DNA from 2 places in the Paenibacillus sp. KS-LC4 genome. Region 2 is predicted to be linked to the other one. Evidence: riboswitches for the same ligand, from Rfam matches in the RefSeq annotation. Region 2 holds a riboswitch; the other holds the start of a gene.
The links. Region 2 has a riboswitch for cyclic di-AMP ahead of V5J77_RS00140 (ubiquitin-like domain-containing protein). Riboswitches for the same ligand answer to the same signal wherever they lie in the genome.
Positions count from the first base shown of each region.

Region 1: another riboswitch for cyclic di-AMP. It lies ahead of V5J77_RS00995 (C40 family peptidase); the one in region 2 lies ahead of V5J77_RS00140 (ubiquitin-like domain-containing protein).

Region 1 is NZ_CP145905.1:220,916-225,116, reverse strand. It holds gene V5J77_RS01005 (M1 family metallopeptidase) at 1-126, shown strand, start outside; gene V5J77_RS01000 (hypothetical protein) at 142-957, shown strand; cyclic di-AMP (ydaO/yuaA leader) riboswitch at 1,471-1,642, shown strand; gene V5J77_RS00995 (C40 family peptidase) at 1,644-2,114, shown strand; gene V5J77_RS00990 (deoxyribodipyrimidine photo-lyase) at 2,249-3,685, shown strand; gene V5J77_RS00985 (GNAT family N-acetyltransferase) at 3,751-4,201, shown strand, end outside.
Region 2 is NZ_CP145905.1:23,703-27,903, forward strand. It holds gene V5J77_RS00130 (HD domain-containing protein) at 1-1,230, shown strand, start outside; gene V5J77_RS00135 (TatD family hydrolase) at 1,253-2,026, shown strand; cyclic di-AMP (ydaO/yuaA leader) riboswitch at 2,211-2,418, shown strand; gene V5J77_RS00140 (ubiquitin-like domain-containing protein) at 2,663-3,808, shown strand; gene rnmV (ribonuclease M5) at 4,142-4,201, shown strand, end outside.

The sequences.
Region 1 (4,201 bases), 200 kb from region 2:
AATGTGCTGGACAATCGGCATATTAACAATTTTATGCGTGCAGAAGTGCCAGAGCAATCGCGCATTCGGTGGAGCCTCGGCCTGACGAAGCTTATTGAAGGCCTGCTCGCATCCGTAGGCTGGTAGAGAGGAGGTTAACAAATGAAGCAGCATATGAAGCAAGGCTGGCGGCTCGCCATCCGCCATTTCAATATCGTCATTGCGTTGTTCCTGTACCAGCTATTATGGGGACTTTTCCTTTACCGCTTTATTGATATGACTGTACTGCCGCTGCTGCGGCGCTTTCCTCACCAGCATCCGTCGGATTCGGCCGTTTCGCTGTTCCTCAGCGAGGCCCAGTTTCAATTGACAAAAACAGATATGATTACCCCCTATCTATGGCTGCTGGGCGGCCTATTCGCCGCCCGCATGCTGCTGAGCCCGCTGTTCCATGCGGGGCTGCTCTACTCGCTGCATCATATGGACGAAAAAGGCGGAACGCAGTTTCTTCAAGGCATTCGCAAGGCTTGGAAGCCTGTGACGCTGCTCTATTGGCTGCGCGCGCTGCTTATTTTCGCACCTGGCTGGTTCCTTCTGCCTCGCGCCTTCAAGCTGCTTTTGGAGGGCCATTCGCTGGGCGAGCTACTGCAAAGCACGCTGCCAGGCTTTGGCGGTTGGCTGCTGTGGAGCTTTCTCGTTCACCTGCTGCTGCTCGCCATGCAGCTCGGCGCCGCCTCCGGCACGGGCGCCATGCGCTCGCTCAGTATGGCGCTCCGAAATCTTTTTCCTTATGCCGGCCTCTCTCTTATGATGTGGCTGCTGGCTGTCGCCGCCTCGCTTTTGGTATCCGGCCTTTCCTATGCTTGGGCGGGAATGCTGGCACTCATCATGCATCAAGCCTACCATTTCCTCCGTACCTTGTTGAAGGTATGGACGCTCGCTGCCCAATACGATTGCCTGCAATCGAAGCAGCGCTGAGCGTGTTTTAAGATCATTTTAAGATCGTTTCAGGCTCCTTTTTGGCCCTTTTATGAGACCTTTTTCACCCATAAATAGGAAATTACACTTAGAAAAATGAGGGTAGTCCTCCCTAATTCTCATTTAGTATTCTCATTTTTCTAAAGTCCTTTTCATAAAAACCCCGATTGCGGACAAGAGACCGCAATCGGGGTTTTTCAGTTATTTAACATCTGTAGGCCACGCTTCTATTTATTTACCAACCCCCTAGACTGATGCTGACTAAACTCTCTAATTCTTCATTTTACGCTATAATTCTAGCCTAAATGTACGATTCTTAGCATATTGGCCGCCTATTTCTCATATAAACTGACAAAATGATTTTTTGCTTGCGAACGGTGTTAGAACGAGCATTTATTAGGCAAGAAACTTGTTTTAACGCAAAATTGAGCCAAAAGGTTACATGAGAATTATTAGAAATTCATTCATATAGGAGGAAATCACGTGAAAAAAACGAATTATTAGCGCAGAGCAAAATTAAACCAGCCTAATTTTTTATACCGCAAAGGTATAGAAATACGGGGGAACCACTTTGGGTGAATTGATTTCGATGCTTGGACGGCTTGATTCAAGTGTCTTGGAAATCATAGGGAACCTTCACAACCGAACCCCACAGCTAACCTCGTCGGCACCGGAAGGAGTTTCAAATTTTGAAGAAGGTTACTGCACTACTCGTTGGTCTTGTATTAATGCTTGCTTTCCAAGCAGGCAGCGTGTTCGCGGATTCGAAGATGGACGGTGTTATCGCTGATCTGATCGGCACACCGTACCAAAGCGGCGGAACAACTACGAAAGGCTTCGACTGCTCCGGTTTTACGAAATATGTTTTCGATAAAATGGGCATCGATCTTTCCCGTACTTCCCAAGCGCAATCGAATGATGGCAGCGAAGTGAAGAAGAGTGACCTGATCGCTGGCGATCTTGTATTCTTCAACACGAATGGCAAAGGCATCTCCCACGTTGGTATTTATGTAGGGGATGGAAAGTTTGCACATTCCTCCTCAAGTAGAGGCGTTATTATTAGCAAACTTAGCGAGTCTTATTACGCTGATCGTTACGTGACAGCTACACGCATTATGAGCCAAGACGCTTACGACAAGTACGCAAGCGAGCAATAGAGCCAGACCATGCTTTTTTCGCTTACATAACGAAAAGCTGCTGTCTCAATCAGTAAAGCCGCAGTTGTTTGTCCTTGGACAAATAGCCTGCGGCTTTTCTGTTTTCTAGCACGGACACAAGGGGGCTCGTTTCCATGTATTTATATATTCACCGCAAAGACCTGCGTTCAAACGATTTACGCTGCTTTGATTACGTGCGCCGCTCTGGGCAGCACGGCATTCATCTGCTTATCATAGACCCGTCACTGGCGGATGGTGACCGGCTCTTGTGCCACAGCGGCAGAACCTTCTTGTCGCAGGCCGCCTCCCTAGTAGAGCAATACAAGGCGGCAGGCGAGCAGCTGCATGTGCTTTACGGCGATCCCGCCGCCATTACCGAAGCGCTGCTGCAAGCCCATCCCATTGAAGAGGTTCTCGTCCACATGGACTATACACCGTATGCCCGGATGCGAGACCAAGCGATCCAGCAGGTTGTGCACGCAGCGGGGCGTCGCTGGCTGCCGCTCGACGATGCACCGCTCGCCGATTTGGAGGAGCTTCATTCGTTTTCCAGACGCAGTGAGCCTTACAAGGTATTTACGCCCTTTTACCGCATGTGGCAGTCCTTTATGCAAAGCCATTATTCCCCTGCGGGCGAAACAACACTGAAGCAGCTGAAAACGCTGAAAAATATAGATGCCAGCATAGCAGAGCGCTTCCGTCTTCCTCGGGAGCATCCGGCTGCGTCAGCCTTTTTGCGGGCAGCGGGAGCAGCGGACGCGACAGAAGCGGCGGACCGCACATCGGCTGATTCCTTTGCTGTGTTCGATACCACGGATGCTTCAATCGCGCCGACTGACTCGGGAACGCTGAGCGCAGCCGATGCGCTGGAGCAATTTCTAAGCCTCCGCTTGGCGGGCTATGAAGGCAGCCGCGACCAGTTTGCGGAAAACCAAACAAGCCAGCTGGCGCGTTATTTGAATACGGGAGCACTATCGGCAAGGCAAGCCTATGAAGCAGCACAGCAGCAGTTTGGAGCCGAGCCTTGGATTAGGCAGCTGGCATGGCGGGATTTTTTTCTCTATCAGGGAAAATATAATGAGGACTTTTACCGCTATGAGCAGAAGTTTGATTTATCCGCGCTGAACGATCAGCATTTCGAGGCCTGGAGCCGAGGAAAAACGGGCATTCCTATCATAGATGCCGCTATGAAGCAGCTTAATGAAACCGGCGAAATGCCGAATCGGCTGCGGATGGTGACCGCCATGTTTTTGACGAAAAACCTGCTGTGCCCGTTTACGCTGGGCGAGCAGCATTTCCGTCGCCAGCTGGCTGATTATGATCATACGCTCAACCGGGGCGGCTGGCTGTGGAGCTCGTCCCTCGGCTACGATGCCGCGCCGTACTTTCGTATTATGAATCCGGCCACACAGTCCAAAGCTCATGATCCGAGCGGTACTTACATTAGACGCTGGCTGCCTGAGCTTGCCCATCTGTCCGATAAGCAAGTCCACCTGCCGCAGCCGCATGCCATTGTAGATTTGAAGGCTTCACGCGCTCGCGCGATTGAGGTCTATAAGGAGATTGTGTAATTATGACAAAAGCGAGTGCAGCTTCTGGCAGAGCGAAGCGGTCATTCGGCTGGAGGGTTGGCGCAATGGATGCCTCCCATGCCCGCCAGCTGTGCGATTGGCAATACGAGCCGCCTTATGGCATCTATCAATGGCCAGCATGGGATGCCATGGAGAAGGCAGAAATGGAGTTCGCTGATCCCGAGCTTCGCCAGAAGCAATACGCTGCTATTTTAGATGACCAAGGGGAGCTCGTTGGTTTTGCACAGTTTTTCCCGCTCGGGGATGACGTGCTGCGGCTTGGCCTCGGCCGGCATCCACAGCTTTGCAGCAGAGGCTCGGGCACCGCCTTTGTTGAACTGCTGATAGAGGAAGCACGCCGACGTGCTCCACACAGCGAGCTGGATTTGGAGGTACTGACCTGGAATGCACGCGCTATTCGCGTATACGAGAAGGCAGGCTTCCGCATTACCGATACGTATATCCGCCCAACACCGCAAGGCGCGGCGGAATTCCATTGCATGGTCTACGGAGGAG
Region 2 (4,201 bases):
GATCAGACAATATGGGATTTAATCAACACGAAGGAGTTTCAAAGATTAAGGCGTATACGGCAGCTTGGTACCTCTTATCTCACTTTTCATGGTGCTGAGCACAGCCGATTTTCCCACTCCCTCGGTGTGTATGAAATTACGCGAAAGATTATTTCGCAATTCGAGCGCAATGGTTTTCCCGGCTGGCCGCAGGAGGAACGGCTATTGGCGCTTTGCGCAGCCCTGCTTCATGACGTTGGTCATGGGCCATTTTCCCATTCGTTGGAGCAAGTGTTCGATACGCATCACGAGCAGTGGACCTGCAGCATCCTGCTCGAGGATACCGAGATCAATCGTATACTACGAAATGTAGCAGACGACTTTCCTGAACATGTAACTGCTGTTATTAATAAGACATATCCAAATCCAATTGTCAGCGGGCTCATTTCCAGTCAGCTTGATGCGGACCGCATGGACTACTTATTGAGGGATGCTTATTTTACAGGCGTTAATTATGGCAACTTTGATCTGGAGCGTATTTTGCGCGTGCTCCGTCCTATAAATGGAAGGATTGTTGTTAAAGAAAGTGGCATGCACGCCGTAGAGCATTATTTGATGTCGCGCTATCAAATGTATTGGCAAATTTATTTTCACCCGGTGACGAGAAGCTCGGAAATCATCCTTAGACAAATATTTCGTAGAGCGAAGGAGCTTTATGAGGGTGGCTATGCGTTTGACTGGCTGCCGGAGCCGCTGAGACGACTGCTTGACGGTACAATTGCCGTTAAACAATATTTGAAGCTTGATGAGGCGTATTTACAAACGGCCTTCACAGAATGGAGTGAAGAGGGCGATGAATTGCTCTCAGAGCTATGTGATCGTTTTCTGACGCGTCGCCTCTATAAATACATTATGCTGGATAAACCGGATATTAGCCTCTTTAATGAAGTAAGACAACAATTTGCGGCAGTTGGATTGAATCCGGATTATCATATGGAAATTGATTTTCCATTTGATCAACCCTATGATGTGTATCGGCCTGATACGAAAAAAGGGGGAAAGGAGGAAAAAACGCCGATTTTGTTAATGGACGGGTATGAGGCTGTCAGTGAAATTTCCACGAAATCCGACATTATTCGCTCCATCACCGGGCTTCATCAGGGCCAGTCCCATTTGTATTATCCGGAAGATAAGCTGCGTGCTGCTGCAGATCAATTAAGCGATAAAGTACGAAAATTATTTAAAATATAGTATAGAAGGAGCTTGCTCAGCTATGATTTCTTTATTCGACACACACACGCATTTGGACTCCCCGCATTTTGACGAAGATCGCGAGGCCGTTATCGAAAGAGCGCGTGCAGCAGGAGTAGACCTGATGGTTAATATTGGTTTCAATAGAGAAACGATTCCAACTACGCTTGCACTCGCAGAAAAATATGATTTTATATATGCAGCGGTCGGCTGGCATCCCGTTGACAGCATTGACATGCTGCCAGAGGATCTTAACTGGATTGAGGAGCTTTGCTCTAACCCTAAAGTGGTAGCTATCGGCGAAATTGGACTGGATTATCATTGGGATACGTCTCCTAAGGACGTACAGCACCGCGTATTCAGGGAGCAGATTCGCTTGGCAAAAAAGCTAAAAAAACCAATTATTATTCATAATCGCGATGCTCATGAGGACATTGTCAAGCTGTTGAAGGAGGAGGATGCCGCAGCAGTTGGCGGCATTATGCATTGTTTTTCAGGGAGTCCGGAAACGGCTCAAAAATGCCTCGATATGAACTTCTATATTTCGTTTGGGGGACCGCTTACATTCAAAAATGCAAGGGTACCAAAAGAGGTGCTCGCGATGGTCCCGAGTGACCGAATTTTGATCGAAACGGACGCCCCATATTTGACCCCTCATCCCTTCCGAGGGAAGCGAAATGAGACGTCTTATGTGTCGCTTGTTGCGGAAGCGGCAGCAGAAATATTAGGAAAATCGGTGGCCGAAATCGCCAATTTGACAACCGAAAACGGTAAAAAATGTTTTGGAATTAAGTAAAAATGGCTATAAAAGCGAGAATAAGTGACCTTTCCGGCGATAAAACTAATTTTTCATGCTGAAATAGACTCTCTTTTCCGTAAATATCCTAAAATTTCGCTTAAATCGGTTTTTATCTGATCTTTACAATTAGGCTCCGATGAAGGTATGATTCATTTCAGAGCTTTAAATTTTTGTATTGGATTTCCAGTTTGCGCTTAATCTTCGAACTTTGGAGAGCGGGGGAACCAGGCACGTTGCTGTGAGGAAATTGCGGATCACATTGCACGCGCACTTGAATTTCTTCTAGGGGTGAATTTGGCGGGGATTGCCATGAGCATTCTTCCGACGATAGGGCAGCTCTCTTGCCCGAACCCGACAGCTAACCTCGTAAGCGTTTATAGAGAGTGATCAACCTCGTGCATTCACCTTTCCTGAATAGTCTATTCGACATTCCCAGGAAGCCACGAAACAGATCCTCTGTCGACGGGCTTTCTTTTTATTTTTGAATATTGGGTAAATCGTCGTCATAGGGTAAATCTAGGAGGTTGCAGAGGAAATATACTGGAGCGTGCTAGAAGCACGCCAATATACTATAGTCGCGTCAATGGTATCATGCGTAATTCGACGGCGGGGCTATGAAGGAGGACCGATGAAGTGGGCATTATTCAAGCAAGTGAGACCCATGGGAAACGATCATCCAGCATGTCTTTCGCATTGCGATGGAAGCGTGAAAACTTGCGTTTGATTCTTTTGAGTACTACGATCTCAATCGCTATGACTTTCATGTTTTTGGTGTTGTTGTACGGATCGGCTGACAAAAGCGTATCCGTAGTAGTGAATGGACAAGAAACTGTTGTTTCAACGAAACAATGGGTCCTGCAACGCCTACTGGATGAACAAGCTATTACAATTGGCCCGCATGACGAGGTATCTGTACCTCTGAATACGGCTGTAAAGGATGGGGACCGCTTTGAGGTTAAGCATGCGGTACCGCTACTTGTAAAAGCTGATGGCAAGACATCAACGGTGTACACGACAGAGAAAACCGTGCAGGCAGCGATAAAGAAATTAAATATTCCTGTTGAAGATGATGATAAAGTATTACCTTCGCTTGGCTCGGGTGTCAGCGCAGATATGACCGTAACGGTCATTCGCGTCGATACGAAGCTAGGCAAGTCGTCCAGCACAACACCGTTCACCATTGTGAAGAAGGAAGATCCGAACCTGGAAGTAGGCAAGGAGAAGATTGTGCAGACGGGCAAAGAAGGCGTCGTAACGATCAAAATTGAGAAGCAGTTTGAAGATGGCGTGCTTGTCTCCAAGAAAGTGGTAGACAAGGTAGTCGAATCGGCTGCGGTTAATCAGGTCGTTGCAATCGGTACGAAAAAGCCGGAGCCTAAGGTTACTGTGCTGTCCACAGCGACAACCAGCAACAATGTAACGGTAGACGGCACTACGCTCAAATCCAAAAAAGTGCTTAGCAACGTCACATTGACCGCTTATTCAGCTGGAGTAGCTTCGACGGGCAAGAGCGAAGGCCACCCTGATTATGGTATTACGGCCTCTGGTGCTAAAGTTTCGGAAGGACGGACGATTGCCGTTGACCCGGATGTTATTCCACTCGGTTGGTGGGTGTACATCGAGGGCATAGGATTCCGCCGCGCTGAAGATACCGGAAGTGCGATCAAGGGTAGTAAGATTGATGTGTATTTTGACAGTGAAAAGCAAGCTAATCAATTCGGGAAGAAAAAAGGTTTTACCGTCTATGTGATTGGTCCTAATAAGCCATCTCTTAGCTGATTAGCGTCAGTTCTTTATGGAAATACAACGATTCATAAGTTTCACATTTATCATTAGGCTTATATTTCTCGGAGAGAAACGCGCTGCGCCGCCTGAGGAAGGTGACCGCCGTTTCACTTTGATTGTGCTCTAGTTTATCGCAATCATAAGCTAAATATGACAGGTTACGGAAGAGGCCTTGCCTCTTCTTTTTGTTTGCGTAGGATTCGCTTGAATCGTTAATTGGGGGTATAATATAACAGACGTAAATGAGCGGGTTGTTGTTGCAGCAATCGCCCATTTTTTTGAAATATAAGCATGTATAAGTTTCCCTTTGTGAAAGGATTGTTCGATGTGATCAAGGAAATGATTGTAGTAGAAGGCAAAGAGGATACGGTAGCGATTAAGCGGGCC